DNA from 3 places in the Actinoallomurus bryophytorum genome. Region 3 is predicted to be linked to each of the others. Evidence: riboswitches for the same ligand, from Rfam matches in the RefSeq annotation. Region 3 holds a riboswitch; each other region holds the start of a gene.
The links. Region 3 has a riboswitch for cyclic di-AMP ahead of FB559_RS00940 (C40 family peptidase). Riboswitches for the same ligand answer to the same signal wherever they lie in the genome.

Region 1: another riboswitch for cyclic di-AMP. It lies ahead of FB559_RS27855 (CHAP domain-containing protein); the one in region 3 lies ahead of FB559_RS00940 (C40 family peptidase).
Region 2: another riboswitch for cyclic di-AMP. It lies ahead of FB559_RS28850 (C40 family peptidase); the one in region 3 lies ahead of FB559_RS00940 (C40 family peptidase).

What each region holds. Positions count from the first base shown of each region.
Region 1 is NZ_VFOZ01000001.1:5,941,559-5,951,884, forward strand. It holds gene FB559_RS27810 (Rieske (2Fe-2S) protein) at 1-946, shown strand, start outside; gene FB559_RS27815 (hypothetical protein) at 983-1,621, opposite strand; gene FB559_RS27820 (FAD-dependent oxidoreductase) at 1,727-3,274, opposite strand; gene FB559_RS27825 (class I SAM-dependent methyltransferase) at 3,271-3,957, opposite strand; gene FB559_RS27830 (lycopene cyclase domain-containing protein) at 3,954-4,274, opposite strand; gene FB559_RS27835 (lycopene cyclase domain-containing protein) at 4,271-4,606, opposite strand; gene FB559_RS27840 (phytoene/squalene synthase family protein) at 4,639-5,592, opposite strand; gene crtI (phytoene desaturase family protein) at 5,589-7,160, opposite strand; gene FB559_RS27850 (RlpA-like double-psi beta-barrel domain-containing protein) at 7,318-7,923, opposite strand; gene FB559_RS27855 (CHAP domain-containing protein) at 8,010-8,744, opposite strand; cyclic di-AMP (ydaO/yuaA leader) riboswitch at 8,788-8,931, opposite strand; gene FB559_RS27860 (sirohydrochlorin chelatase) at 9,495-10,259, opposite strand; gene FB559_RS27865 (phosphoadenylyl-sulfate reductase) at 10,241-10,326, opposite strand, start outside.
Region 2 is NZ_VFOZ01000001.1:6,143,209-6,153,534, forward strand. It holds gene FB559_RS28815 (hypothetical protein) at 1-78, shown strand, start outside; gene FB559_RS44885 (COG4315 family predicted lipoprotein) at 314-904, shown strand; gene FB559_RS28825 (COG4315 family predicted lipoprotein) at 1,013-1,597, shown strand; gene FB559_RS28830 (M50 family metallopeptidase) at 1,599-2,336, opposite strand; gene FB559_RS28835 (DegT/DnrJ/EryC1/StrS family aminotransferase) at 2,438-3,562, shown strand; gene FB559_RS28840 (tetratricopeptide repeat protein) at 4,482-5,810, opposite strand; gene FB559_RS28845 (class II 3-deoxy-7-phosphoheptulonate synthase) at 5,991-7,322, shown strand; gene FB559_RS28850 (C40 family peptidase) at 7,443-8,447, opposite strand; cyclic di-AMP (ydaO/yuaA leader) riboswitch at 8,459-8,633, opposite strand; gene FB559_RS28855 (hypothetical protein) at 8,961-9,338, opposite strand; gene FB559_RS28860 (CHAP domain-containing protein) at 9,663-10,326, opposite strand, start outside.
Region 3 is NZ_VFOZ01000001.1:188,338-198,663, forward strand. It holds gene FB559_RS00915 (acetate uptake transporter) at 91-723, shown strand; gene FB559_RS00920 (M48 family metallopeptidase) at 769-2,196, opposite strand; gene FB559_RS00925 (basic secretory protein-like protein) at 2,193-3,506, opposite strand; gene FB559_RS00930 (C40 family peptidase) at 3,794-4,300, opposite strand; gene FB559_RS00935 (C40 family peptidase) at 4,786-5,766, opposite strand; gene FB559_RS00940 (C40 family peptidase) at 5,800-6,708, opposite strand; cyclic di-AMP (ydaO/yuaA leader) riboswitch at 6,841-6,967, opposite strand; gene FB559_RS00945 (hypothetical protein) at 7,155-7,370, opposite strand; gene FB559_RS00950 (NYN domain-containing protein) at 7,408-8,748, opposite strand; gene FB559_RS00955 (DEDD exonuclease domain-containing protein) at 8,916-10,326, shown strand, end outside.

The sequences.
Region 1 (10,326 bases), 5.8 Mb from region 3:
CGTGCCGCGTCTGCGGTGGGCGGCGCAGTCGCCCACGGCGGGGCAGGCGGATCCGGCGGTGATCACGGCGGCGCTCAAACGGGCCCAGGCACGGCCGTCGGGCAACTGGTTCGTGGTCGCCGCGAGTGGCGACGTACGCGCGGACCGGCCGTTCGGCACCCGGGTCATGGGCCAGGAGCTCGTCCTCTGGCGGGACCGGACGGGGCTGCCGGTCGCGGGACCGGGCGCCTGCCCGCACCTCGGGGCGCCGCTGGCGCGGGGCCGGGTGGACGACGGCTGCCTGACCTGCCGATGGCACGGGCTGCGGCTGCCCGCCGAGGGCACCGAGGAGTGGCGTCCGCTGCCCGCCTACGACGACGGGGTGCTGCTCTGGGTGCGCCTGGACCGGTCCGGCGGCGAGACGCCCCTGCCCGAGCCGGTGGCGGCGGCCCGGCCACGGCCGGAGAGCGGAGTCGGCGCGGTCGCGCGCCTGGCCGGGGTGTGCGAGCCGGGTGACGTCGTCGCCAACCGGCTGGATCCCTGGCACGGCGTCTGGTTTCATCCGTACTCCTTCACGCGCCTGCGCGTGGTGTCGGTGCCGGACGCCGCCGACGACCGGTTCCTGGTACGCGTGACGTTCCGCGTCGGCCCCTGGCTGGGCGTTCCGGTGCTGGCCGACTTCAGCTGCCCCGAGCCCCGTACGGTGCTGATGCGCATCGTCGAGGGAGAGGGCGCGGGCAGCGTGGTCGAGACGCACGCCACCCCGCTCGGCCCCGGCCGGGACGGCCGCCCGCGTACGGCGGTCGTCGAGGCGGTGATCGCCGTGTCCGCGCGACCGGGCTTCGCCGTGGCGCGGACCGCCGCGCCGCTGCTGCGGCCGTTGATGCGGCGCGGCGCGACCCGCCTCTGGCGGGACGACCTCGCCTACGCCGAACGCCGTTACGCGCTGCGCTCCGGCACCACCTGACGCTTTCTCTGCCCGCCGCCCCCACAAGGCGGCGTGTCATGCCGTGAGGCGCCCGGCGATCGTGGCCAGCCGGTCCAGCGCGGCATCGACCTGGTCGAGGGGAATGCCGGGCGCCGACGGAGCCCGCGTCCACGTCAGGATGGACGTACCCGAGACCCGCCACGCCCGTGCGGGCCCGTCGAGCAGCACCGGCGCCAGGTCGCCCAGCGCCCTGTCCGCCCACACGGGGTCGCCGGCGTCGACGTGGAAACGCTCGTCCACACGCGGATCGCCGATCGTGACACCCGGCCGCGCGAGTGGCACCGGCGTGCGAGGCGTCACCTGCACGCGCGGCACCGGAGCAGGCAGGTCCAGCAGGGCGGCGATCCAGTGGCGCGAGTTCTCCCGGCCACGGCGGCCGAAGCCGTCATCGAGGATCTCCTGCTCCCGCGTGTACGCGAAGACGATCGCGGACCGGTCGCGGTACACGCCGCGCATGACGTCCGACAGCCGGTGCCGGTGGCGGCCGAGCACCGGGTACGGGAACGCGTCCGGGGCACGCTCGGGCAGGTGGAACGGCTCACCCCGCAGGCGATCGAGGAGCGCGCCTTCCTCCTTGCCCGAGGCGGCGAAGGTCCAGCCGCGCTCCGCCGCGAACGCCCGTGTCGCGCGGAGCCGCCTGCCGAAGCCGTTCATGAGTCCCCTCCGTGACGATCGGCCTGAGCCGGCCACCGCCCGACCCGGCAATGGTGACCGCGCCGGCGTACGGGACGCGACGCGGTGAGGTGCATGGAACGACACTCACAGACCCGCGGGCACCGGCGGAACGGCCCCGCCGCGCCACCGCGCGGGAACGAGCCGGCCGCGCAACGGCACGGTCGTCAGCGGATGCCCGGCCAGGCCCCAGCCGGACAGCAGCAGGTTGGCGGCGTGCCAGCCGGTCGTCGCGGCGCGCTCCATCAGCGCCACCGGCAGGTCGATCCGTACACCGTCGCCGGCCAGCACCAGCCCCGGTGCGGGTCCGGCCACGGCCGGCCGGTCGAAGAACGTCCCGGGGGCGAACAGCGGGCAGTCCTCGTGCCACTCGGTGAACTCACCCACCTCGCCGGCGCGTGCGGTCTCGGGGTAGACCTCGTGCAGCCGCCCCAGAAGACGAGCCGAGGTCTCCTCACGCGGAGCCGAGACGGCGTAGGCGTGCAGTTCGACCACCGAGCCCCCGGCGCGCAGGGCCCAGGCGGCCGCGTCGCGGTCGTACCGCTCCAGCACACTGATGTTGTCCAGCGGCGCCAGGCCGCCGGTGGCCAGGAAGGCCGGCCGGTCCGCGGCGACGGGCCGGTCCAGCCACAGCCGCCGGACCAGGAACGGCGGCGCCGTGCGCAGCGCGGCGATCCGCCGCCGCCATCGCGGCGTGCCGAGTGCGGGGGAGGCCGCGACGAGCTCGCGCAGCGCCGGGACGTCGAGGGCGAGCACGACGGCGTCGGCACGTACGTCCTCGCCCCCGATCTCCACCGTGAACCCGTCCGGTCCGGGGCGCACGGCGCCGACCGCGGTCCGCAGCCGCACCCGGGCGCCCAGCGCGGCCAGGCGGTCGCCGAGCGGTGTCCACAGCCCGGACGGCGGCACGCGCGGCACGTCGAAGAGCAACCCCTCGGCGGAGCCGAGGAAGTACAGGTGGAACATGACCGCCAGCTCGGCCGCGGAGAGCCGGTCGGGCGGGGCGAAGAAGCTGCGCGAGAACACCTCGAAGGCCAGATGCCGCGCCGCCGCGGGGAACCGCAGCCGCGCAAGGAACTCCTCGGCGTCCATGTGGTCCAGCCGCCGGTACGTCGCGGGCACGCTGACGTCCGCGAGCGGCAGCGCCGCACGCGCGTCGAGGCGCAGCAGGTCCCGTGGTGTGAAGGTGGGGCTACGGGCGGCGAAGGCGAGGGCGTTCCACGGTGGGGTGCGGGGCAGGGCGCGGAAGGTGTCGACACGCCCCGCCGCGTCCAGCAGCGGGTAGTCCGGCACCGGGGCGAGCAGGCGGAGGCCGGGGTCGGTACGGCGCAGCAGCGCCCGCAGGTTGTAGTACTGGCGGAAGAAGGCGTGGAAACCACGGCCCATGCTCACGCTCGTGCCGTCGGGCAGCGTCTCCGTCCAGCTGCCGGCCCGGCCACCGAGATGGCCCTGGCGTTCGCACAGCTCCACGGCGACGCCGCGTTCGGCCAGGGCGGTCGCGGCGGCGAGCCCGGCGATCCCGCCGCCGACCACGACCGCGCGCGGACGCCGGGACAGCAGCCGGGCGTCGGGCAGCCCCGCGGGCGCCGGATGCCGCACCCGGCGCCGGTCCCGGCCCTCGGCACCGCCGCTCATGGCCGCCGGCCACGGAACGCGTGCACGATCCCACGCTGCCAGCCGCTCATCGCCGCGGTCCCGACGTCGGCGAACCCCGTACGGCGCAGCCGGTCCGCGAACGTCTCGGGACGGTCGAAGTCCAGCGCGCTGCGCCACAGATAGCGGTACAGGCCCGCGTCGCCGGTCATCAGCCACCCGGCCGGGATGATCACGCTCCAGCACACCGTGTGCCAGACCAGCCGGGTGAGGGGGTCGTCCCGTACCGAGTAGTCGTGCACGACCAGCGACCCACCGGGCCGCAGCAGGGCGAGCAGCGTGCCGAGGGTGGTGTCCGGGTCGGGCAGGTTGCGGATGAGGTACGCGGCGAAGATCCCGTCGAAGGGTTCCCCGGAGAGATCCTCGACGCGGCGGTGCGTGAACTCCACGGTCGCGGGCCATGACTTCGCCCTCGCACGCGCGAGCATGCCGGCCGAGGCGTCCAGGCCGACGATGCGCGCACGTGGCGCCGCCGCCAGCAGTGCCGCGGTGGAGGCGCCGGTCCCGCATCCGGCGTCGAGCAGCCGTACGCCGTCGCCGCCTTCGGGGAACCGGAACGCGCGGGCGGAGCGCCGCAGGTGGGCGTGGTACCCCGGGTTCGCGCCGACGAGCCGGTCATAGGCAGGGGCGCCCCGGTCGAAGGCGGCCGTCACCTGCTCGCTCACGTGCCCTCCCGGCGGTCCGGCGTACGGTGCCAGGCGAGGAGGGTGGCCGTGACCAGGGTGAAGCCGAACAGGAAGTCCTCGACGGGGATGTCGAACGGGACCCGCAGCCCGCTGAGCTGGTGCGGGTCATAGACGACGACCGGTGCCGACAGCTTGGTCAGCCAGCCGTCGACCGCGACCTGGAAGCCGAACACGATCGCCATCGTGATCCAGTAGTGGCGCTGCCGGAACAGCCCCGTTCGCAGCCGGAGCAGCTCGATCGCGACCACCGCGGCCACCGAGGCGACGGCCGGCAGTGTGTACCCCAGCCCGTTCACCGCGCGTCCTGCCCGTACGGCTGCCGGACCGGTGACAGCCGCCTTACGGTCTCGAAGGTCAGCACGGCGCAGACCGGGACGACGAGGAAGAACAGCGCCTCCTCCAGCGGCAGCGACAGCGGCAGGGCCAATCCGGTGACGTAGCGCGGGTTGTAGCTCCACACGCCGGCCGCGATGGCGATGACGTCCCAGCCGGCGAACACCGCCGCGACGGGCAGCACGGAGCGTGTGAGCCGGCCGGGCCGCCGGTAGACGCGGCTGCCGGACAGCTCGAGGGGCAGCGTGACCGCCGCGCATCCGGCCAGCAGCAGCAGATACTGCAGGTGGTCCATGGTCGATCCTTTCCGCACGTACGGGCCGCGGGTCACGGCAGCTCACGGGCTGGGCGCGTACCGGCGCGCGCCCACAGCGCACGCGTCAGCGCGCTCCCGGCGAGGGTCAGCCGCCGGCCGGTGCCCACCGACACACGGCCCGCGAAGACGTTGTGGTCGCGTGCCTCGATGCGCTCCAGGATGTGGGCGTAGAGGGTGCAGGCCGTTGCCACGCAGGGCCGGGACGCCGGATGGAGCAGCGCGATGGCGGGACGCGCCAGGTCGTAGACGGCGCGGGTCCGGGCGATCTGGTCGGCGAGCGCGCGCCGTACCCGTGGCTCGGGGCGCCCGGTCTCCCGGCAGCGGGCGAGCAGGGTGCGGTCGACCCCGTAGACGGCGAGCTCGTCGGCGGGCAGATACAGCCGGCCGCGGTCGAGGTCCTCGGCCACGTCGCGCAGGAAGTTGGTCAGCTGGAACGCCCGCCCGAGCGCCGCGGCGCCGGGAGCGGCCTCGGCCGGTTCGCACACCGTGCCGAGCACGGGCAGCAGTTGCAGCCCGATCACCTCGGCCGAGCCGTGCATGTACTCCCGTAAGGCGGCCCGGGTCGGATAGCCGCTGACGGTGAGGTCCATCCGCATCGAACGCAGGAACGCCGTGAACAGCGCGCCGTCGATGCCGAACCTGGTGGCGGTGTCCACGACGGCCGCGAGCACCGGATCCTCGCTGCGGCTCCCGCGCAGTCCGGCGCCGAGAACCGCCTCGAGGCCGTCGAGCCGGGCCATGGTCTGGGCGGCGTCCACGCCCGCCGCCGGCTCGTCGACGAGGTCGTCGGCGTAACGGGCGAAGCCGTACAGAGCGTGGATCGCCGGTCGCCGGGCGGGCGGCAGGAGCCGGGTGGCCAGGAAGAAGGTGCGCCCGTGCCGGGCGTTGAGCGCCCGGCACCGGGCGTAGGCGGCACGCAGCGAGGGATCCGTGATCCCAGCGGCGTCCAGCTCCCGGCCCGTCATCGGCCACGGTTCATTGGTCCCTCACCGCTCCTCACTCGCTCCGCGTCCGGCTTGCCTCGCGGCGCCGGTGCCGGTTCCGCGGCACGTCGCGGGCGTGCGACGGGCATGCCGGTGACCCGGTCGGCGGCCAGCCGTCCCGACAGCAACGCGGTCGGGATGCCGACGCCGGGTACGGTGCCGCAGCCGGCGAGCACCACGTTGTCCGTCGTACGGGGCAGATTGGCGGGGCGGAACGGCCCGGTCTGGCCGAACGTGTGCGACAGGCTGAACGGCGTGCCCGCGATCAGCCCCTGGCGGCCCCAGTCGGCGGGCGTCAGGACGTGCAGGATCTCCGCCTCTCCGCCCAGCCCGCACCGGTCGGCCGCGAGGCCGGCCACCTCGCGGGCGTACGACGCGCCGATCCGGTCCCAGTCGAGATCGCCTCGCGCCAGGTTCGGAGTGGGGGCGAGGACGGACACGAGCTGCCGCCCGTACGGGGCGAGCGCCGGATCCGTGGCGGTGGGCCGGGTCAGCGCCAGTGAGGGGTCGCGCATCAGGCGGCCGTCGCGGATGAGGTCGTCGAAGGTCGTCCGCCAGGCGCGGCCGAACAGCAGGTTGTGGTGCGCCGTCCCGCCGGGGCCGGGCACGCTGAGGTGCGCCACGACCGCCGATGGCGCGGCGACCAGCGGGTACGGCCGTCGCGGGACATGACCGAGCAGCCGGTAGGCGGTCGTGAGCTCGCACGTGAGCACGACGGCGTCGCATTCGATCCGCTCGCCGTCCGCGGTGTGCACGGCGGTGACCCGGCGATCGCGGCGCTCCAACCCGGACACGGTGATGCCGCAGCGGAGGTCCACACCGGCGTCCGTGGCGGCACCGGCCAGGGCGTCGGGCAGCGCCCGCATTCCGCCGCGCGGGAAGTACACGCCGCCGACGGTGTCCATGTAGGCGATCACCGCGTACAGCGCCGGTGCGCGTCGTGGCGACAGCCCCGCGTACAGGGCCTGGAACGTGAAGACCCGGCGCAGCCGCTCGTCGCGTACGAACCGGCCGACCGCGCGGTCCCAGCGTCCGAAGCCGCCCATCGCCGCCAGGCGCGCCAGCCCGGGTGTCAGCAGGCCGAGCGGAGAGTCGACGTTCGCGGCGATGAACCTCGCGTACTCCACCTCGTACAGCCGGGTCAGCCAGTCGCGCAGCCGCGCGTACCCGGCCGCCTCGCGCGGTCCGGCGAACGCGCGGACCTCCTCGGTCATGGCCTCGCGCCCGGTGCGTACGTCCAGGGAGGTCCCGTCGCAGAAGTAGGCGCGGTACGCGGGGTCCAGCCGGGTCAGCGGCAGCCGGTCGGCCAGTGAGGCGCCGACGGCGCCGAGGGTCTCTCCCACGATCTCCGGCATGGTCAGCACGGTCGGCCCGGTGTCGAGCCGGTACCCGCCCACGTCGCGGCGCCCGGCCCGCCCGCCCGGGACGGCCTCACGCTCCAGGACCGTCACGGTACGGCCGCGACCGCACAGGTGCAGGGCGGCGGCCAGCCCGGAAAGTCCCGCACCGACCACGACGACATGGTCGGTCCTGCCGAGGACGCTGCGCATGTGGCAACGAATACCCCGCTGACCAGGTCGTTTACACGACCTCCCAGGCCATGATTGCGCCGGGACCGAGCCGCGCGGCACATGGTTCGGGGCCCCTCAGGACTACGAGGGGCCCCGAACGCCCCCCAGGGGGGAAGGGGGGCGGGAAAGAAGGTTCTTACTTCTCGGACACTCCGGTCGCCATGTCGTAGCCGGTGCCGGAGTGGCGGTAGACGGGGCCGGTGCCCAACTGGAGCACCTGAAACTTGATCGGGACCGAGTTGGACCGGGTGCCGGTGAGGTACTGCATCATCTCCTCGGACAGGTCGACGATGGCCGGCGGGTTGTGCTGGGCCACCGCCCACTCCGCGGGTCCGAAGTCCTCGACCACGCCGACGGCGCTCTTCTTGCCGATGGTGACCTTCACCTTGGTGCCGAGTGGCCAGTAGGGGCTGGCCAGGGTGTGGTACGACATCGGCTTGCCGGACGCGGTCTGCGCGTCCCAGAACGATGTGCCGGTGGAGATGCCGCCCGGCAGCGCGGCGGCCTTCTTCTCTGGCGCGTGCGAGGGCAGCTTGAGCCCGTGGCCCACCTCGCCGGGGACCAGGCCGGAGACGCCTCTCGACGCCTCGACGGTGCTGGCGCTGGCCGCCTTGGCCGGCGGAGCCTCCGTGTGGAGGACGGCGACGGAGAGCCCGGCGCCGACCACGGCGACTCCGGTCACCGCGGTCGCGATCGTCTTGGCGGAGAACCGGTCGAAAGTGTCACGACGGAAATTGATCATGGGGGGAAATGCCTCTCAGCACAGGGGGATTTGGGGGGATGTGCAGGCTGAACACACCGGTCGGCGAGCGGCCGGGGAGGCGTGGGTCAGGCGTTGTCGGAGCTGTACTCGGGGTAGCCGTAGCCGACGACCGACGACACGTCACGGGTGCGGATCTTGACGGCGTTGTCGGTGTTGCCCTCGATGGTCTGGATGGTGCCGTTGTGGTTGTCCTTCATGACCATGCCGACGTGGTCGATGCTGTCGATCGACTTGCTGCCGCTCCAGGAGAAGAACACGACCGCGCCGGGCGTCGCGTTCTGGCCCCAGCGGCCCTGGTCCTTGAACCACTGGGCGTGTGTACGGGTGAACGCGTCCGCGCCCATCCCCTTCACACCCAGCTGCGCTCCGATCCAGGAGACGAACATGTCGCACCAGTTGGCGTTGGCGTAGTCCGAGACCTTGCCGCCGTCGCGCTTGACGCCGCGCTCGGCCCAAGGGGAGGAGACGAACCACTTCTGGAACTTGGTGCCGCCGCCGAGGGAGTCCTCGGTGACACCCACCTGGGCGGAGGCGAGCTTCAGCGCGTCCGCCGCGGTGGGCGTCCAGGCACGGCCACCCTTGAGGGCATTGGTAATACCCTTACCGGGCAGAGGTACCTGCGCCACAGGGTGCGGCGCCTTCGAGGGCGCTGCGGCACGGGGTACCACCGCCAGCGCTCCGGCTGAGATCGCGTTGACCTTCTGAGATGAGTGGGCAGGGGCCGCCGCGATCAGGCTGATCGCGGTCGCACCGGCCGCCGCGACGCCCGCGAGGGCTCCGCCGAACTTGGTGGCCTGCATTACACGGCATGACTTCGTGTGTCGACCTGACACGATGGGGTACTCCTTCGCTTCCATGCCGCTTACCGGGTTAGCTGACGGGTTCGGGCGTGGAAGCTGCCCTACGGCGCATTGGGGATGCGTCGATTCACCCCAGTGGTGCGGTGGGTCCCCGGTTCCGCGATGGCGGATTCAGCGGGAGCCGTCCGTGACATGGACGGCTCTTTAAGAGACAGGGGGAAAGGGGGGCCGCGATCGATCCGCGGCCGATGTATTCAGGTCTAGGGGGTCTTGTACGACATGGCGTGGGTCCTTACTCCAGACGCCTACCGGGCTGGCTGCGGTTCGGGCGTCAGAATCGCCCTACGGACACGCTGGAGGCGTGCCGACTCACCTCAGGAGACACATGGGGTCCCCGGCTCCGCCTGCTCAGGCGGATGCGGCGGGCCGCACCGGCATCAGAGGTGATCCATTAGGGGGGATCCCGGGAGATGCGCGGGAGCGACGCGTTTCTTGGATATGAGCCGCCTCGGCCCTGGAAGGGGGGCCCCTCTCACGCTTCCTCGCGTGCCGCACGTCTCGCGTGCTGGTGGGCAGGCCCTGGCCGGCGGATATGGTTCGGACGACGCATGGGGGGCGTCGCCGGTCAACCGAACATAGCAAACATATTTCGGGCCGTAAAGGCCAAATATGGACATGCACCCCATCTGACCTGGGAGAAGATCACGGGCCGGGCGTCCAGACCCCGGATCCCCGGCGAACAAAGGGGTTTCAGCCGACGGCGGCTTGATCACCCAGCGTGATGATCTCATCGTGGCGCTGGATGATGATCTCGGCCAGCTCCGGCGCGGGGCCGAGCGCCGCCGAGACCGCCTCCGCCCCGGCCGCGAGCGACTCCTCACGGACCTTGTCGGCGAAATGGCCCGGAGCGAGGAAGTAGGAGGCGACCGCGACCCGGCGCGCACCGTCCTCGCGCAGGGCGCGTACGGCCTCGGCCGGCGTGGGGCGCGCCGCGGAGGCGTAGGCGGGGACCACGCGCCCCCAGCCGCGCCAGCGCCGCGCCATGGCGTTGATCGTCGCGTTCGCCGACGGGTCGCTGGAACCCGCCGCGGCCAGCACGAGGGCCGTGCCGGGGTCGGGCGTCACGCCCGCCTCGGCCAGCCTGCGCTCCAGGGCCGCGGTCATCAGCGGGTGCGGGCCCAGCGTGGCGCCGTACCGCACGCGCAGCCAGGGATGGGCCCTGTGGACGTCGGCGAGCGCGCCGGGGATGTCGGTCTTGCTGTGGTACGCCGAGGTGAGCAGCAGGGGGAGCACGACGGCCTCCCCGGTGCCTTCGGCGGCCAGGGCGCCGAGCACCTGCCCCGGGGCCGGCGGAGCGTGGTCGAGGTAGGACGTGAGGACCCGCAGACCCGACCGGCGGCGTACGAGGCCGAGGAGCTCCTCGACCGTCGCCGCCGCTCGCGGGTCACGGCTGCCGTGCGCCACCGCGACCAGCGGTGCGGTGGACACGGACGGCCTCAGAGGTTGATGCCGCATTCGGACTTTCCCGTGCCGGCCCACCGGCCGCTGCGGGGGTCCTCACCGGGCGCGACGCGCTGGGTGC
Region 2 (10,326 bases), 6.0 Mb from region 3:
GCGCTCCTCGCCGCCGACGACCAGCGGCAGACCGCTCTCGCCTTTTTCCGACAAGGGCTGGAAGAGCTGAACTCCTGATTCCGGCGCTCGGGATCGTCATGTCACGCCGCGCTTTCCCAAGTTCAGTTAAGAAATGAATCGGTTCCCATTTAACAACGGGCGGGCAGGGACCTCGGTGCGGGGGCACACGGGGGGACGGCCTCGACAAGCAGGCCAGACGTTCCCGCCTATGGCGAACCTGGGGCATAACGGCGGACTACGTCGCTGCGCCTGCTGGTGCCTTCCACGTCACCGTGCGAAAGGAGCGACAGAAATGCGCAAGGGAGTCAAGGCCGCCTGCGTGTTGGCCACCAGCCTCGGCATGCTCATGACGGGCTGCGGCGGCAAGCACAAGGCCGTTCCGTCATCGGGCGGCTTCGCCCAGCCGTCATCGCCCGGGATGGAATCACCGGGGGAGACGGAGGCGCCCGAGTCCTCGCCGCCGGCCACCGAGGGAACGGAGTCCTCGCCGCCCGTGGCGTCGATGACGCCGACCGGTCCGGCGGAGGTCAAGACCAAGGACGTGAGCATCGGCAAGATCCTGGTCGATGGCAAGGACATGACGCTCTACCTGTTCGAGAAGGACAAGGCCGGCAAGCCCACCTGCACCGGTGAGTGCGCCACGGCCTGGCCGCCGCTGCTCACCACCGACAAGGTCACCGCGAGCCCCGGCGTCAACGCGTCCTGGCTCGGCATGACCGACCGGTCCGACGGTACGAAGCAGGTCACGTACCACGGCTGGCCGCTCTACCACTACGCCAAGGACACCAAGCCCGGCGACATGCTCGGCCAGGGTCTCGAGGCGTTCGGCGCCAAGTGGTACGTCGTCGACGCGGGCAAGGGCGACAAGCTCGAGAAGAAGTAGCCGCAAGCAGGCCGAAGAAGCCTCGCCGGTGGCGGCCACGCCCGCGGGCGGCGCCGCCACCGCGATCGTCGACTCCGTTCACGTCTCCGTGCGAAGGAGTGGACTCACATGCGCAAGGCAGTCAGTGTCGCCTGCGTGCTGACGGCAGGCTTCGGCCTGTTCGCTTCGGGCTGCGGTGGGAGGCAACCGGCCCTGCCCCGTTCGGGCGGGTACGCCCAGCCATCGTCGCCCGTCCCCGAGTCGTCCCCGTCGGCGGAGACACCCCCGCCGACGGGGGCACCAGAACCGTCATCGACCGGGGGCCCGGAGTCGCCGGCACCGGGAACCGTCCCGCTGGAGATCGGCACCCGGGAGACGCGCTACGGCCGGATCCTGGTCGACGGCCAGGGCCGGACGATCTACGTGTCCGCCAAGGACAACGCCGACTTCGAGTCCATGTGCACCGGCTCCTGTACGAAGGAGTGGCCGCCGTTGTTCACCAACGGCCAGATCAACGCCGGGCCCGGTGTGAACTCCGCCTGGCTGGGCACGATCGGCCGGTCCGACGGCCCGGTCCAGGTGGAGTACAACGGCTGGCCGCTCTACTACTCGACCAGGGACGCCGAGCCTCGTGACATCAAGGGCCAGGGCGTCGCCTCGAACGGCACCACCTGGTACGTCATCGACGCCGACAAGGGGCAGAAGGTGAAGTGAGTCACCAGTTCGGCAGCTGCGGCAGCGACGACGGCAGCAGCCAGACACCGCCCGCCACCAGCGCCACGACCGCGACGATGCCGAACCCGAACACCCACATCAGTCCCGGCATGCCCGTAAGTCGGGCCAGCTGGTCGGCGTCGGAGTCGGGCGCGCGGCCCCGCGCGCGCTTGCTCTGCAGCTCGAGTACGGGCCGCGCGCCCGCCAGGAGCAGGAACCACGTGAAGGCGTACGCGAACGCCGCCTGCACGGTCGACGACCCGAACCAGGAGACCACGAAGAACACCGCGCCGGTCGTGACGACCGACAACACGCCGTACATGTTGCGGATCAGGATGAGAATCGCGGCGAGCAGCAGGATGCCGCCCCACAGCAGGGCGGTGATGTGTCCGACCGCGAGCAGCCCGGCGGCGCCGAGGCCCAGCAGCGGGGGAGTGACGTACCCCGCGAAGGCCGTCAGGATCATGCCGGGACCGTACGGTTTGCCGCTCGACACCGTGACGCCCGAGGTGTCGGAGTGCAGGCGGATGCTGTGCAGCTGGCGGCCGGTGACCAGCGCGGCGACCGCGTGGCCGCCCTCGTGCGCGATGGTCACGACGTTGCGCAGCACGTGCCACACCGAGCGCACCGAGACCGCCCCCAGCGCCGCCACTCCGGTGAGCGTGACGAGCCACCATGGCGGATGCGGTTGCGTGCCGACGACGTCATGCCAGACGTCGCCGAGAGTGGACAGGTCCATTCATCACCTCTGACCGGTACGACGTGCCCGGGGCCCGCGAAGTTTCGTCGGCCCGGCGAACCCATATCCAACCCCATGTCGGCCAGTAAGGTGTTGCCACTATGAGCGACCCGTTGATGAGCGTTTATCCGCCACTCGAGCCGGCCTCCCTGGTGACGCGGCGGTCCCGGCTCTTCCCGTTCGACTCGGACGGGCTCACCCTCACCCATCTGGGCCGCGGCGCCATCTGGCTGGCGTTGAAGGCCCTCGGTCTCGGGCCAGGCCACCGGCTGGCGATGCCGGCCTACCACTGCGGCTCGGAGGTCGAGGCGGCTCGGCTGGCCGGCATCGAGGTGATCTTCTACCGGGTCTTCCCGACGCTTCAGGTCGACGAGGAGGACCTGATGCGGGCCGCCGAGCAGTCCGACGCGACGTACCTGATCTCCTACTACGGCTTCCCGATGCCGCCCGTGCCGCCGGGCACCCGCGTGATCGAGGACGCCGCGCACGCGCTGTTCTCCTACGACGGAGGCAGCGCGATCGGCTCGCGCGGCGACGCCGCCATCTTCTGTCCCCGCAAGTCGCTGGGCGTGCCCGACGGCGGCGCCGTGCTCATCCGCGGCGGCTCCATCGAGGCGACCGGACGGCCACCGTGGAAGGGCATGGCACGCTCGATCGCCTCCCAGGGCATGGGCTGGGCCGCCCAGTCGCGCGCCGGGGTCCTGCGCGCCCCCGCCACCAAGGTCTTCCGCAAGGTCAGCAAGACCGAGCAGGCGGTCGAGGCGGGCACCCTCACCGAGACCGTCATCGGCGAGTGGAACCTCGAGGTCGCCGACATGGAGAGCGCGGCGTCCAAGGCCTCGCGCATGACCGAGTGGGCCGTGCACGGCGCGGACGGCGCGCGGATCCGTGAGGAGCGGCGCCGCAACTACCAGATCCTGCTCAACTCCCTGCCCGAGGTCTGCCTCGACCGCTTCCGCGGCCTGCCCGACGGTGTCGCGCCGCTCTATTTCCCCGTACGCGTGCCGGAGCGCGACCGGACCATCGCCGAGCTGCAGAAGCGCGGCGTACGGTCCATCGAGATCTGGCCGGTGCCGCATCCACTGCTGGACCGTCAGCGCTACGCCGAGCTGGAGCCGCTGCGCCACCAGATGCTCGCCCTCCCTGTACACCAGGGCCTGAGCGAGTGGCACGTCGAACAGATCGCACTCGCCGCGCGCGAGGCCATCGGCGCCGCGCACCGGTGAGCGCCCGCCGGGCGGGGAGGCGGATGACCGCCGCAAGCCCGCCGCCCGGCGGGAGCCTGCCCTCGTGCGGACTGGGTCTGCCCTCGTGCGGGCCGGGCCTTCCCTCGTGCGGGCCGGGCCTGCCCTCGTGCAGGCCGGGTCTGCCTTCCTGCCGGCCGGGCCGAGGATCTCCGGTCCCGGTACGGGACCGGTCCGTCCTAACGGCCCGGGAAACTCGATGATCTCGACGAGGCTCTCGGCGTCGACGAGCGCGAGGGCGTCCTCCACCCGGCGGTAGTAACCGCTGCCCATGCCACGGTCACAGCCGGGACCGAGCAGGACTCCCCGCCACGAGACGCGGATCCACGGGCGGATGCCGCCACCGTCACAGCGGTCGAGAAGGATCACCTCGACCCGCCGCCCACGCCTGTCGACCATCCGCCCGCCCATGCGGGATACCTTATTTGACCTGGTCAAACCGGGCGCTGAGAGGTGGAGATGGCTGCCGTGCCGTGCCGGACGGGTCTGCCGCCGGCTCGGGGGATCGCGTGATGCCGGGGGTGACGGCGGGTGGGCTGGGGTGTGGTGGGGGACGGGTTCGCTACCGGCTCGGGGATTTGCGCGAAGCCGCAGGGTGAAGGCGGGTGCCCGGGCGGAGGTGGCTGGGCCGTGCTGGACGGGTCTGCCACCGGCTCCAGAGGGATGTGCGATGCCGAGGGTGAAGGCGGGTGTCCCGCGAGGGGGTTGCCGGGGGGCGCCGGTGGCGGACCGGTCCGCCACCGGCTCAGGGGATCGTGCGATGCCGCAGGTGCCCCGCGCGGGTGGCTGGGGCGCCGTGTCGGGCCGGCTCGCCGGCCTCCCGGCGAAAGGCGCGAGCGAGGAGGAAAACCCTACGACGATGCGCGCCGCCGGACAGCCGTGGCGGCGCGCCGTCTCGTCGTCAGATCTTGCGGATCAGCACGATCGGGGTCTGCTCGTCCTCGTTGCCGGCCGGGTTGTCCGACAGGACCTTCTCGACCCACTTGCGGTCGACGCCCGCCGACGCGCCGACCACCCACGCGCCGGTGAGGTTGTTGGCGTCGACGACGCAGACGTGGCAGCCCAGCGCTGCGGACAGGTCCTCAGACAGCTTGTCCGGGCGGCCGGGGCCGAAGAGCAGGTGGTGGTCGTGCGGCGGCAGTGCCGCGGCGACGTCGTCGATCATCGCGGCGCCCGGCCCGGCGACGCGGTAGAACCAGCCGCGCTTGCCGACCAGCTTGCCGGCCGCGCCGGCGGCGGCCCCGAGCAGGACCTTCGTACGGCCCGCCTCCAGGATCGCGCCCTGCATACCGGCCGGGCTGTGCAGCGGGCCGATCTTGCCGACGAACTTGCTGAGCTGCTTGGCCATGCCCTCCGGCGTGATCATCTCCAGCGGGATCATGCGTCCCTGGCCGGCCGACGCCGGGCTCTCCGACAGCGCGAGGATGTCGTCGGGCCGAAGCTGCCCGTTGGTGGCCTCCTGGATGATCGGGAGGATGCCGCTGCGCAGCGTGATCATCTTGGTCTTGATCGGGATGCGGCGCGCGCCGACGGTCCGCTCGTCCACCGGGGCGACGGTCGGGGGCTTCGCCGGCGGCGTCTCGCCGAACTGCCGGTGCAGCATCTCCCTGATCTGGGCGTTGCCCGAGTAGATCGAGGCGCCACGGTGCAGAACGTCACGCGCGCCCGCGGGGTCGCCAGCCTCGAGGCGCAGGTGGGCCAGGAGGGTGTAGTCCGAGGCGTACACGAGGTAGTCCGGGGCCAGCGCGATCAGCTCGGTCTGGTATTTCAGACCGCGGACGTTGTCGCCACGGTCCACCGCCCACTTCGACAGCCGCTTCAGCGCGTGCCGGCGCAGCTGGGGGTCGTTGACGACGGACTCGAGGAGGGCCTCGGACTCGTCGATGCGGTTGCCGTCCTTGAGGATGTCGGCCAGCGTCAGCGCGTACCACGGGATGGTCGGGTACTTTTCGCGCGCGGCACGGACGATCTCCGCGGCGCGGTTGTAGTCGCCCCGCCACTTGTGCACCTCGGAGAGCGCGGCGGTGGCGAAGCGGGTGTCGCCACCGGCCGCGACGGCCGTGTTGGCGAGCTGCTCGGCCTTGCGGTCGTCGCGCTCGTTGGTGAGGACGAGCCAGGACAACAGCGACAGCCCGTCACCGTCGAGGTCGGACCGCTTCGACTCCAGGAGCTGCTGGGCCTCCTCCGGCTTGCGTAGCCAGATGTCGTAGGCGCGGCTGGTGGTGCTCATGTAAGAACCTCATGCGTGGTCGGCTGCCTGCGGGGAGTCGGCCCATCATCGCAGACCTTCGCGTCGGCCGTAGCCGCAGTGATCAACCCGGAAAACTCCGGCCAAGCCCTGGGCAACGACATCGCGTTGTGCATGGTCGCGTGCCCCGGCATGGCGTAGTGGTCGATACCCTTGGGACTCGTGGACCTCCTTGACACGTGGCGATCACGTCCAGCGGCCCAGCAGCCCGAATGGCCCGACCCGGCGCAGGTGCACGCGGTGGCCGCGGAGCTCGCCAAGCTCCCGCCTCTCGTGTTCGCGGGCGAGTGCGACCTGCTGCGCGGCCAGCTCGCCGCCGTCGCGCGCGGCGAGGCGTTCGTGCTCCAGGGCGGCGACTGCGCGGAGACCTTCTCCGGCGCCACCGCCGACGACGTACGCAACAAGCTCAAGACGCTGCTGCAGATGTCGGTCGTGCTGACCTACGCCGCGAGCGTGCCGGTCGTGAAGATCGGCCGGATGGCGGGGCAGTTCGCCAAGCCGCGTTCGAAATCGGTCGAGGTACGCGACGGTGTCGAGCTCCCGGCGTACCGCGGCGACATGGTCAACGGCTTCGGCTTCACCGCCGAGGAGCGCGCCCCTGACCCGGGACGCCTGCTGCGCGCCTACCACGCCGCCGCCGTGACGCTGAACCTCTGCCGTGCCTTCACCCAGGGCGGGTACGCCGACCTGCGTCAGGTCCACGCCTGGAACCAGGACTTCGTGGCCAACAGCCCGGCCGGGCGCCGCTACGAGCGCCTCGCCGGTGAGATCGACCGTGCACTCGCGTTCATGAACGCCGCGGGCGCCGACCCCGAGGAGTTCCACCGGGTCGACATCTACTCCAGCCACGAGGCGCTGCTGCTCGACTACGAGCGCGCCCTGACCCGCATCGACTCACGTTCGGGCCTGCCGTACGACGTCTCGGCGCACTTCCTGTGGATCGGGGAGCGCACCCGGCAGCTCGACGGCGCGCACGTGGAGTTCATGCGCCACATCCGCAACCCGATCGGGGTCAAGCTCGGCCCGACGACGACCGCCGAGGACGCCCTGGCCCTGATCGACGCGCTCGACCCGCAGCGCGAGCCGGGCCGCCTCACGTTCGTCATCCGGATGGGCGCCAAGCTCGTACGCGACAACCTGCCCCCGCTGGTGGAGAAGGTCACCGCGAGCGGCGCACAGGTCGCGTGGATCTGCGACCCGATGCACGGCAACACGTTCGAGGCCGAAAGCGGTTACAAGACCCGCCGGTTCGACGACGTGGTGGACGAGGTGGCCGGCTTCTTCGACGTGCACCGCGCCCTCGGCACGCATCCGGGCGGCGTCCACCTCGAGTTCACCGGCGACGACGTCACCGAGTGCGTCGGCGGCGGCCACGAGATCGTCGAGGACGACCTGCACCAGCGGTACGAGACCGCCTGCGACCCGAGGCTCAACCGCGGGCAGGCGCTCGACCTGGCGTTCATGGTGGCGGAGATGTACCGCACGACCAAGTAGGAGCCCGCGGCGCGCGGCGGCAGGTGGCCGGGCCTGGTCCGGCCGCCGGGCGCCGCGGTCCCGTCCGTACGGGCTCCACGGCCTCGGGACGCCCCTCGCGGTCCCGAGGCCCCCGCCTGTTCAGACGATGCGTACGGCGCCGGCGAAGGGCCGGGTCGCCAGGTCGGCGACGCGTACCCGGTCCCCGGTGTGCGGCGCGTGCACGAACTTGCCGTCGCCGAGGTACATCCCCATGTGGTGGATGTCGGAGTAGAAGAACACCAGGTCACCCGGTTGCAGCTGGCTGCGGGAGACGTGGACCCCGGCGTTCCACTGGTCGCCGCCGTAGTGCGGCAGGTTCACGCCGACCTGGCGGTACGCCCACATGGTCAGGCCGGAGCAGTCGAAGCCCCCGCCCGGCGTGGCACCGCCCCAGACGTACGGGACGCCGAGCTGCGACAGCGCCGCGCGTACGGCGCCGATCGCCTTGGTGGGGCCCCCGGGGATCACCGGAACGCTCTCGCCACGCCCGGCACGCTCGACGGCGTCCTTCAGCAGCGGTTTGCGTACCTTGTCGAGGGTCTTTTGGATGGTCGCCTTCTTCTGCTTGAGCTGTGTTTTGAGCCCAGCCGCCTGAGTGGCGTGGACCTGGGCGTTCTGCCAGGCGTGTTCGGCGGTCTGGATCGCCTGGGTGAGCTGCCGGACCTGTGTGTCGTCCTGCTGGGTGAAGTAGTGCAGGGTCGCCGCCTGGTCCAGCAGCGCCTGCGGGTCCGGCGCGGCGAACAGCGCCGGTGCCTCGTCGGTGCCGCCGTGCATGTAGCGCAGCGCGGCGAGCCTGCCGACGCGCTGCTGGATGCTCTTCAGCGCCTTGGTCTCGCGGGTGGAGGTCGCCTTGGCCACCTCCGCGGCACGCTGTGCCTGCTGCAGCCGTACCCGCAGCCCGTCGTACTGCTCAGTGAGCTGCTCGAGCTGCGTGTTGAGCTGGCCGGCCTGCTGCCGGAGAGTGTCGATACCGGGAGCCGGCTTGGCGCCGGCGTGCCGTGCCGGCAGGGCGCTCAGTCCGGCGACGAGAAGGATGCCGGTGACGACGGTCTTGCCCGTGCGGTGCTTCCTATGATGCGCTTTCGCGGATCGCGAAGGCTCCATTCAGGTGCTCCTCTTTCTCCTGGGCCGCCTACCGGGTTAGCTGACGGGTTCGGGCAAGGAGAAGCCCTACCGGTTACGGATTCACCCCGGGACCGGGAGCGGGGGAGAGCCCCTGAAGCTCCGCGAATGGGTCCCCGGTTCGTCGGCGCGCTGGCTGCGCGGCGAACGATTCGGCGGTCCGGCCTGTTACCGGCCGGTGACACCGCTGGACATTAACGGACCGTGACGGGATGGCCAACCCGAACATGCGGAGATGGCCTCCCGTCTTTGAGGATGGTCACTGTGGGTGATACCGACCTGGCCCATTACTCCTAGTACGCAGTCGAACACAGGGTTTTGGTGGGGTGTATCCACCGTCGTTTCGTACATGCGCCCTGCCGGTCGCACGCGGCGTCAGGACGCTCTGGAGGCCGCCGATCATCAACGGCAGCACGAGAACAGGAGAAAGGTCCCGTCCGGAACGACCGGGGCGCATCCACGGCCGGAGGAGGGCTCAGGCCCTCGGGTGAAGACTCATCCGCCACTCGTGGACTCCCGCCGGGCGAGGCGGCGCCTGAGGCCGCCTCGCATACGCGCTGACGCGCCCGGCAGCGCCGCCAGATGTCGCACCTCATCCGGCATGAGCTCCGGCCGGCCCGCGAGCAGAAGTACGGCCGCGTACGGCCGGCTCGTCGACGTCCGCAGCCGGTTTCCGAGCTCGTCCAGCACGCCGAGCAGAACCGCGCGATCGGCGTTGGGGTGCTCGACCACCAGCCGCAGCAACCGGTTGCCGTTCCACGTGCTGTCGCGCCGCGAGCAGAGCTCACCGAGCAGATACGCGGGCGTACGCGGATTGCGGGCCAGTGCCTGCCACCCGAACGGATAGGGACACCGCGCGAGATGGCGCAACATGCGTTCGCCGGCATCGGGATCGGAGGCCGCATCCTGATGGTCCGCGGGTGTGTGGAGGCGCGGGAACGCGCCATCCCTCTCCGCACTACCCACCTTGGAGAATCCAGCGGCGAGCCCCATAAATCGGGTTCCGCATTTCTCGGGAGCCGCAGCGCCTGCTCGTCGGTCAGGAGGCGACGGCCACTCGGCCGGAGCGCGTGGATGGACGCCGCGTCGTCGATGCCTCGGTGGCGCGTGCGTTCACGCGAGGGAGCCGCGGGCTCGTCGCCGGTGCCTGTCAGAACTGAGCGGGCCCTCCTCGTCGTGAGGAGGGCCCGCTCGGGTTCACACGTTGAGGGACTCTGCGGAGCTCGGCTGGGACAGTGCCGTGTGGAGGGTGTCCCAGAACGCCAGCTCGACGTCCTCCTCCAGCTCGGTGATCTTGCCCCAGAACTCCTTGTCCTCGGCCAGTGCGGCGGCCTCTGCCGACAGGATCGGCATGATCGTCGTACTGGACTCGGCGAGGTCCAGATCGGCCACGCTGACCTCGGCGGGCAGCTCCACGGGTGTGCGGTGGTGCTTGCCGCGTTTGCGGACGCGTACGTTCGGCGCCGCCGGCATGGGGACGCGGACCTTGGACTTGCTCAGCGCCAGTGCCACCGTGCCGAACACCACGACGGCCAGCAACCCCGTGAGGGCGGCCTGCTGGTCCGGCAGCGGCGGCGCGGAGTCGTGCTGCGCGGTCGTCTGCAATTCGGACTGCGGTGTGCCCGGCTGCTGGGTGAGGGCCTCGGCCGACGGGGGCGGAGCGGAGTGCTTGGGCACGTACTTCTGGTCGGCCGGTGCCGCCTTGACCTTCACCTTCGAGGGGTAGCCGTAACCCACGACCTGGCTGACGTCACGCGTGGCGCGGCCGAGGTGGTCGTTGTGGTTGGCCTCGATGGTGTGCAGCGTGCGGCCGTGCACGGACTCGACGATGCCCACGTGCTCGATGTCGCCGACGCTCTTC
Region 3 (10,326 bases):
CTTGTGGCCGCCCCCACCCCGCCCGGCCCTGATCGATGGACCTGACGAGGCACGGCGGTGGAGTCTCCACACTGATCAGGAGGAGCCACCTTGACCGAAACCGAAACGACCCGAGCCCCCTCTCCCGTGGTGTCGGCGATAGCGGACCCGGCCCCCTTGGGCCTCGCCGCCTTCGCACTCACCACGTTCCTACTCTCCGCCAAGAACGCCGCCTGGACGGACGGAACCGACGCGTGGCTGGGCTTCGCCTTCGCCTACGGCGGCCTGGTCCAGTTGCTCGCAGGCATGTGGGAGTTCCGCAACCGCAACGTCTTCGGCGCCACCGCGTTCTCGACGTACGGCGGATTCTGGATCGGCCTTGGTCTGTACGTTCATCTCGTCGCGCCGGAGGCCGTCAAGGCCGGCGGCCCGAACGCCGAGTCGCTGATCCAGAACGACCTGGGCTGGATCCTGCTCGCGTTCGCCATCTTCAACACGTACATGTTGCTGTGGAGCACGCAGGTCAGCAAGGCGGTCTTCGGTGTCTTCCTCACACTCGAGGTCACCGAGATCATCCTGTTCATCGGCAACCTGTCGCACAGCACCGGCACGATCAAGCTCGGTGGGTGGATCGGTGTCCTGACCGCGATCGTGGCCTGGTACACCTCCGCGGCCGGAGTCACCAACGGCATGGACAGCAGGTTCTCCCTGCCGGTCGGCAAGGCCTTCGGCCTCAAGAGCTAGCCGCGTCGGCCGGTCTCGCCGTGAACTCGCGCTCTCCGCGCGGGTTCACGGCGGGGCCCGGTGCCCTTTCGCCACGAGCGGCGCGGGCACCGCGAGGTGATGAAGCCGGGCCCACTCGCGGCCCATGGCGATCCGCTCCGGCCCGGTCGGGTGGGTGTTCCACAGCGCGTACTCCAGAGCGTCCGGCGACAGCTCGTCCAGATTGCGGGCGCTGAGCGAGCGCTGCATCCGCACGTACGTCGCGGGGTCCCTGGTCAGGTCGAGGGCATGCATGTCGGCACGCGCCTCGATGTGACGGCTCACGAGGTTCTCCACCGGCGCCGAGAGCTGGAGCAGCACGGTCACCCCCGCGAGCAGCAACGCGACCGACCGCGGGTCGGCCGCCGACTCCGCCCCGGCACGTCTGAGCAGCCGGGGCGAACTCATGACCAGGTAGAGCACGCAGACCCCGGCGGCGACCCCGAGCGCGCCCACGAGGGTGCCGTGCAGGACGTCCCCGCGTTTCGCGTGGCCGAGCTCGTGCGCGACGACCAGCTCGACCTCCTGGCGCGGCTCGCTGTCGAGAAGGGTGTCGTAGACGACGATCCGCCGGGTCGAGCCGAACCCGGAGACGTAGGCGTTCAGCGTCGTGGTGCGCTTGGACGCGTCGGCGACGAGGACGTCGTCGACCGGCACGCCGTCCTCGCGCGCCAGTCGCAGCAGATCGGTGCGCAGCGGACCGGCGGGCATCGAGTGGAACGAGTTGAACAGCGGCTCGACCAGGACCGGGTAGCCGAACGAGGCCGCCGCGACGAGCACGAACCCGCCCGCGGCCGCCCCGGCCCACCAGCGCCGGGGGAACCTGCGGATGAGCAGGTGGAGGCCGAGCACCACGATGATCCAGATGACGAGTGTGACGCCGAGGGAGGTGACCTGGTCCCGTGCCCAGCCGCCCCAGTGTTCGGTCGACAGGCCGTACCGCCGCAGCACGGTCTCGGACCACACGTCGAACGGCAGGCCGGCCAGCCTGGTCAGCACCGCCAGCACGACGGCCGCGCCGACCAGGCGCAACGGCCACCGGCGCAGGGGGCCCGTGACCGCTCCGAGGAGACGCGAGCCCAGCGGTGTGAGACCCAGCAGTACCACGACCACGATCCCGGCGATGAGCCCGGCATAGGCCGGCGGGTTGAGCGCCGCGTTGAACGCGTGGCTACGTGCGATCTCCGCCGGGGTGAAGTCGAGCGCCGGGTCGGGCCCGCGGTCCGCGCCCGGCAGCGGATGCCAGGGTGTGGTCACCGCGACCACGACGGCCAGCAGCGCGCCGAGCACCACCGCGGCGACCGCGGCCGCCCGCCGCGACGCCCTGTCCCCCGCCACGGCCGGGCGCCGGGCGTCCGCCACGGCCTCCGCGCCGGCGGCGACGTGTGAGCCGACCGTCACGTCCCCGGCCTCGTCAGTGCGGCGTGTGCCCTGACGGTCGTTCTCCTCGCTCACGAGAGCACCCCGCGAACGTAGCTTCGCCACTCTTCGTCGAACCGGGCCGAGCCGATGCCGAGCACGGTACGCAACGCGCGGTCCTCGATGCGCGGGTCGCCCGAGGCACCGGGTTCACCCTCCGCCGTACGGTAAAGCCGCACCAACGTGTCCTCTCCGTAGCGTTCGGCGATCATCCGGCAGGCGAGCCACGCCTCTTCGTACGCCGCGGAGAGCCGGTCGCCCGAGCCTTCGAACTCGGTACGCCCCGGCGGCGCGGAGGGCATGTCTCCGGAGGAGATCAGGTTCTTCAGCTCGCGTCCCGCGGCCTTCGTCGCCACGCCGGCGTCCTTGTACCCGACGTAGTCCGCGAGCCCCTCGATCAGCCACATCGGGGTCTTGCCGTCGCGGGCGCCACCCATCGCGACGTGGACGAGCTCGTGCGTCAGCACGACGTGCCGGCCGAGCGCGTTGAGGCGGCCGAAGGCGGTGGGGCTGATGACGACGCGGTCCTCCCCGGTCGCCGTTCCGCCGGCGTCGCCGGTGACGGTGGCGAGCGCGGCGATGTCCCCGAGATTGCGTACGTCGCCGACGAGTTCCTCGGCCTTCTGCTCGGTGGCGGGGACGAGCGCGACGACGCGCCGGGACCATCGGTCGCCCACGACGCCGGAGACGATGCCGACGCCTTGGTCGAGGCGGTCGGCGATGTCGCGGAGCTCGGCCGTACGCGCGCGGGCGTCCTGGCCGGCCACGGCGCCGTCCTCGGCGAGCACGATGCTGCGGCGGCCCCGCACGACCTTGAGGCTGCCGCCGCTCCAGATCTGCGGATCGTCGCGCAGGCCGTGCGCCGCCCCGTCGCCGGAGACCACCCAGCCCGTACCCGGGCGGCGGTCGAAGGTGAGGTACTCGGTGTAGACGAGCTCCCGGCGGTCATAGCCCCGCAGCCGGTAGGCGAGCCTCAGCCGTGCGGTCCAGCCGTCGTCGGCGGCCACCGCCGGGCGCGTGTCGGCCAAGGACTCCTTCCACCCGGTGAGGGGGACCTCGGCCAGGTTGTCGAACAGCACCTCCTGCCCGGCGCGGAACGCCTGGCCCGAAGGGTCGACGGTGGCGAGGAAGGCGGCGCGGTCGTGCGCGAGGACCGCGTGGGAGCGGCGCTGGAGCAGGGAGTTCACCGTCGCCGTACTGGGGGCGGGCAGTGCCCCGGCGACGGGCCGCGAGGGAGCGGCGGACCGGCTCGCGCCGTCGTGGAGTGCGACGTAGCCGATGCCGGTGACGAGGTTGGCCACGATCGCCAATCCGGCAAAACCGGCGAATATGGGCAGCGCAGACACGCGCGAGTCCGCATTCCCCTTGGCCGGCATGCGCGCGATCCTAGCCGCCGCCGCTGAATGCGCCGGGCCGACCGCCCGGAAGCGCCGGGGCTCGTCCGTTACGGACGAGCCCCGGCGCCGGACACGCCCTTGGGCGTGTCCGGCAAACCCTCCTCCGGCTGCGCGACGCCCAGGCGGCGCCTCGCCGCGTTGTCGTCGGTCGCCGGCCCACACCGGGCTGACTCCTCCTCCGCCTTGCGACGCACCACCTGGACGCCGCTCGCTACGGACAGGATCGTCAGACACGCCTAGTACGGCCGTACGCCGCCGTTGAAGTGCCCGCGGTAGTAACCGTTGATCAGGACCTGCTTGATCCGGGTGCCCGTGTGGGCCGCGTGGATCATGTACACCTTGCCGCCGTCGACCTTCGAGACGATGCCGGTGTGGCCGTCGCCGTAGAAGTAGACCAGGTCACCGGTGGCGAAGTCCGTGAACTTCACGTGCCGCTTGACGTGGCCGTGCTGGGCGTCCGCCGTACGCGGAAGGCTGACTCCGGCCTTCCGGTAGGCGTACTGGACCAGACCGGAGCAGTCGAAGGCGGCGGGCCCGGCACCGCCGTAGCGGTACGGCTTGCCGATCTGCTCGCGGGCGACGGCCACCGCCGTCAGCCCGACCTTGTGTCGCGCGTTCCAAGACGTTTTCGCCGCGGTGTCGGCCGCCGTCGGAGGGGCCACGGGGATGACGGTCAGGGTGGCCGCGTCGGCCGCCTGGACCGTCAGGGCCGTGGGCGCGAGTACGGCGCCGGCGGCCAGCATGCCGCCGGCGAGGCGGATGCGTGCGGGTGAAGCGGTCGAGGGGGTGCGATACAGGGTGTTCTCCTTCCATGGACGCCAACCGGGTCGGCGAGGGGGTTCGGGCTGGAAGCCGCCCTACGGTGCGCCTGTCATCGCAGGTGCCCGACTCACCCTGGAGAGCTGCGTCTGTCGCGCAGTCGGGTCCCCGGCTCCGCGTGCCCGCGGACTAGGCGTGCGCGGCCACCTGACGCGTCCCTGATGGACGGTTTCTGCGGCTGGCCGCTTATCGGCGCATTCCGGAAAATGTCGAAATGGAAATCCCCGGCACGCGTTCCACGACGCGTGAATGCCGGAATCCATCCCGGCGATGCGGTGCATGGGACGTACCGCACATTCGCCGCACGCTAGCAAGACCGCATGGCATCGGCAAATTTGCGGCAAAAGCGTGGCGGCGCAATCACATAACGTGAATTGCGCCGCCCGCCATTATGAGATCTACGTCTCTGTCAGACGAGACGCCCGGCACCGTAGTAAACGGAGCTGTAGTACGCGTCACTCAGACTGGCGATCTTCACGACGTCGCCGGTGTGCGGGGCCTCGATGAACTTCCCGTTGCCGACGTACATGCCTACGTGATCGTTGTTGCTGAAGAACACCAGGTCACCCGGCTGCAGATCGGCCTTGGCGATCCGCCTGCTCGCGCTGTACTGGTTGGGCACGTAGTGGTTGATATTGATGCCGATCTGCTTGTAGGCCATCATCGTCAGCCCGGAGCAGTCGAAGGAGTTCGGACCGGCGGCACCGAACACATAGGGCTTGCCGAGCTGGGCGCAGGCGTACCGCAGCACGGTCTCGGCCCGGCCGGTGGCCAGGATCGAGCAGTTCGCCTTGGAGCTGCCCGGGTCGATGTTGCTGCCGAGCCTGTTGATCAGCGTCAGCTGCTTCCTGATGGCCGTGTTGGCCGCCGCACGCTGCTTGTCGGCCTGCGTCTTCTGCTGGGCGAGCTGCTCGGCCGCCTGCTGGGCCAGCGCCTTCTGCCGCTCCAGCCGCTGCGCCGACGCCAGGAACTGGGTCAGCTCCGCGGCACGGTTGTTGGAGACCTGGGTGAAGGCCGTCATCTGGTCGAGCACGGCCGACGGGTCCTTGGCCGAGAGCAGGTCCGGGACCGAGCCGGCCTCGCCTCCGGTCTTGTACGCCGCCGCGGCCAGCTGAGCCACCCTGACGTGCAGCTGCTCGAACGTGGCCTTCTCGGTCGTGACGGAGGAGTTCAGGGCCTTCAGACGGCTCTGAGCGGCCTGCCAGTCCTCCTTGGCCTTGTTGTACTGGTTTCCGAGCTTGTCGACCTGGTCGTTGAGCTGAACGAGCTGCTTCTTCGCGGCACTCAGCGATGGAGTGGGCTTGGCCTCCGCGACGGTGGCGGGCATCACGAGCCCGGCCACCACGGCTGCTCCGGCGGTACCGACGAACCAACGACTGGTCTTGGACATGCTTGTACGCTTCATCTCCACTTTGACGGCTCCCTACGGACGGCCCGCGCCGTAATAGGCGGAGCTGTAGTAGCCGCTCAGGCTCTCGATCTGGACGACCGTGCCGGTGTGCGGTGCGTGCATGAACTGGTTGTTGCCGACGTAGATGCCCACGTGGTTCAGGCTGTCGAAGAACACCAGGTCGCCGGGCTGCAGGTCCGAGCGCGCCACACGGCGGGTTGCGTTGTACTGGTCGGGCACGACGCGGGGAAGGCTGACGCCGGCGTGGCGCCAGGCCATCATCACGAGTCCCGAGCAGTCGAAGCCGGAGCTGTACGGGCCGGTGCCGCCATAACGGTAGGGGGCACCCTTCTGCTCGTACGCGTACTCGAGGGCGAGGCGGGCACTGCCGGACGCCGGTCCGGTGTAGGTGCCGCCGTGGCCGCCGGAGGAGGAGACACCACCGCCGAGCCTGTTGACCAGCGACCGCTGCTGGCCGGCCTTCTTCTTGAGGCTGGCGAGCTGCTTCTGCTCGGACTTGAGCTTGGCGTTCAGGTCGTCGGCGGCCTGCTGCGCCTGCGCCTTCTGGCGCTGCAGCAGCTGGGCGGCGTTGAGGAACTGAGTGACCTCACTCGACCGGTTGCGCGCGACCTGCGTGAACACCGAGATCTGGTCCAGGACGTCCGCGGGGTCGCTCGACGACACGAGGGCCGGAATGTCGCCGGACTGGCCGCTCTTGTAAGCGGCGGCGGCGAGCTGCACGACCCGTATACGGAGCTGCTCGTACGTCTTCTTGTCTTGGCTGACCGATTTGTTCAGCGCGTCGAGCTTTTTCTTGGCGGCCTGTCGTTCTTCTTTGGCCTTGTTGTAAATATTGTCCTGATGGTCGACCTGAGAGTTCAGCTTCTTGAGCTTGGCCTGACTCTCTTTCAGTGATGGCTTCGGTGCTGCCTGCGCGGGCATGACAGGCACGATCAGCGCCGTGGAAGCCGCTACGCACAGGGTCGTGAGGGCTCGAAGCCCAACCCTGCCTCCTGGCAGCCAGCCACCGGCACTACTGCCGGCACTGCGCTTTGTGGCCACGATTGCGGCACGCCCCTCTCCCAAGGACCGCCTACCGGGTTAGCTGACGGATTCGGGCGTGGAAGTCGCCCTACGGAGCAGATGCGCTCCGATTCACCCCTGGAACCTGGTTCCCCGGCTCGTACGGCCAAAGGGAGACCACCATCGACGGAGGTCTCCTCGTATGCCGTAGCGACTCGGCGGGAGCCCGTCGCCGTCGCCTGGGGGGCGACGAACGAGCGACTGACTCAGGGCGCGAGACTAGTCAAGTATCACCCTGGTAACAACCGCTTCTACGGGAAAAACTCCAATTCCCGTCAATAGCGCAACAGCGTGCGCACGTGCGACTACGAGGCGCGCTCATCGGAGATCGTCAGCCGCAGAGGCGGCAACATGCCGCCTTCGGCGAGAACATCCAGCGCACGGCGCTCTCCGTCGCCGATCTCCACCGCCTCGAACGGCGCGCCGAGCATTGCGGACACTACGCAGTCGGCGCAGCCGACGTTGCGTACCTCACACTTTTCGCAGTCGATGAGCATGGTGTCTCCTCGTGTCGACGTCATGACACAGACGCTAGAAGGAGGCACCGACAGAAACGCGTCAGGTGCGGCTGAGCCGTCTCAGCAGCAGCGATGCCGGGGCCGGGCGGGCGTCGGCGCGGCGGGCCGAGTCGCAGACCTCCTGGTCGGAGGAGATGACCACCACCGCCCGGCCGCCCGGCTCCGCGCGTACGAGCTGGCCGATGAGATCGTCGGCGGTCTGCCCCGGCGCGCTGAACAACACGCGTACGCCGCGTGGCGCCTGCACCGCGACCGGAGCGTCCAGCTCCGCGCCGTCGAAGACCACGGTCACCTCCGCCTTGGTCTGGGCGTGCAGGACGCCGACGCCGGAGATGAGCCGGGACCGCTGGTCGGACAGCGGGATGTCGCCGTAGCCGGTCTTGGTGACGTTGTAGCCGTCGATGATGAGGTGCACCTGCGGCAGCATGAGGAGCTGGTCGAGCAGTGCCGGGTCGCTGTCGGCGAGGGCACGCCCCGGGAGCGTGCGGTGCCCGGGCTGCTGCGGCGCGACGGCGCCGACGCTGTCGGCCGGGCGGGTGATCCCCGTCGGCAGCCCGATCTCCTCCCGCAGCCCCTTGGTCGCGTCGGTGAGGGCGTCGAGGAGCACCCGCAGCCGCGTCTCGTCGAGGTTGCGTCCCTCGCGTGCGGCCCGGCGGGTGTTCTCCACCGCGGACTCGGCCTGGGAGAGCCTGGCGCGCAGTCGGCGCAGCTCCGCCTCTGTCGCCGCGCCCGCGGCCGCCGCACCGGCCCGCTCCTCGCCGGCCTGGCGGTCCAGCTCCTCGGCGCGCGCGTGCTCGCGCTTGGCGCGGGTGCGGCTCTCGTGCAGCTTCTTGCGGAGCTCGGCGTTCTCGGCGCGCGAGCTGCGCAGCTCGGTACGCAGCTTGTCGATCTCTTCGGTGCGTGTCGCCTTGGCCGCGGCGATCTGCTCCTGCAGCTCGGCCAGCTTGCGGATCGTCTCGGCCTCGTCGGCCGCGAGCGCGGAGCGTTCGAGATCGCGGCGTGCCGTCTCGACCCGCTCCGGCCAGCCCGGTGGCCGGATGAGGTAGGCGAGGGCCGCGACGTTCACCGGGTCGGCCGCCGCCGGCACCGTGCCCGAGTCGAGCGCGGCGGCGAGCTCGGGCTGGCCCTCGCGTACGACCTCGGCGACGCGTTCGCGGAAGTCGGTGTCCTTTTCCAGCTGGGTGGCGATCGGGGTGGCCGCCAGCCTGGCCCTGCGGCGTGGCTCGAACCGGGCGACGCGCCGCAGCGGCGCGGGGATCTCGTCCGCCCGGAGTGCGCCGACCACTTCGGCGGCGAGCTCGACCACGCGCTGCCGGACGGCCTCTGGCAACGGTTGATCGAGCTGTTCGCCCGGGCCGGTGTCGATGATCTGTCTCCTCACGCATGAGCCGGTCGCGGGCCCCGGAAACGTGCCACCGGCGGCCCCTACCCCCGTCGCTGCCCAGCGTAGACGGCACGGCACCCGGGAGTAGGTGATCCGCCGACGAATGACCTCGGTGTTCCCCCGCACGCCGTGCATTGTCGGTGGCCACCCGTACGGTGCGTGCCATGGCCTCCGAAGGTCCTGCCGTGCAGGGCACCCTCGACGATCTCGGCACGCCTCTGATCGGTGTCACGTTCGTGATCGTCGACCTGGAGACCACCGGCGGCTCGGCGCACGACTCCGCCATCACCGAGATCGGCGCCGTGAAGGTCCGCGGAGGAGAGATCCTGGGCGAGTTCGGCACGCTCGTCGACCCGGGCCAGGAGATCCCGCCGTTCATCACGGTGCTGACCGGCATCACCCAGCAGATGGTCATCGCCGCGCCGCGCATCGACGAGGTGCTCCCGGCCTTCCTGGAGTTCGCCCGCGGAGCCGTGCTGGTGGCGCACAACGCACCCTTCGACATGGGCTTCCTCAAGGCCGCCTGCGCCGCGCAGGGACGCCCCTGGCCCGCACCCGCCGTCGTCGACACCGCCGACCTGGGGCGCCGCCTCCTCACCCGCGACGAGGTGCCCAACTGCAAGCTCTCGACCCTCGCCCGCTTTTTCCGCGCCACCACCGAGCCCTGCCACCGCGCGCTCTCGGACGCGCGGGCGACGGTCGACGTGCTCCACGGGCTGCTGGAGCGGGCCGGCGCGTTCGGCGTCGAGTCCCTCGAGGAGCTGACGAGCTTCGCCCGTGCCCCCACGCCGGAGCAGAAGCGCAAGCGCCACCTGGCCGACGCGGTGCCGGCCGCGCCGGGCGTCTACATCTTCGAGGACGTGCGCGGCGAGCCGCTCTACGTCGGAAAGAGCGGGCGCCTGCGCACACGCGTCAAGTCCTACTTCACGGCCTCGGAGACCCGCCGGGGCGTCCGCGAGATGATCGGCATCGCCGAACGCGTCCGCACGATCGTGTGCGCGAGCGCGCTGGAGGCCGAGGTGCGCGAGCTGCGCCTCATCGCGGCCCACAAGCCGCGCTACAACCGCCGCTCCCGCCATCCCGAGCGCGCCGTGTGGCTCAAGCTGACCGCCGAGGTGTTCCCCCGGCTGTCCATCGTCCGCGAGGTGCGCGACGACGGCGGCTCCTACCTCGGCCCGTTCGGCAGCACCCGGGTCGCCGAGGAGGCACGCGCGGCCGTGCACGACGCCGTCCCGCTGCGCCAGTGCACCCAGCGGCTGACGCTCCGCGTGATCTCCGAGGGCCGGGCGAGCACCTGCGCCCTCAGCGAGCTCGGCCGGTGCGGCGCGCCCTGCGAGGGACGCCAGAGCCCCGACACCTACTCCGAGCACGCCGCGTACGCCCGCGCCATCCTGACCGGCGACGTACGCCCCGTCGTGGCCGCCGCACGCACCCGCATCGACCGGCTCTCCGAACAGCTCCGTTACGAGGAGGCGGCGGCGCTCCGCGACCGCCTGGCGGCCTTCGTGCGGGGCGCGGCGCGCTGCCAGCGCCTGTCCGCCCTCGCGGGGATCGCCCAGCTCGTCGCGGCCCGCC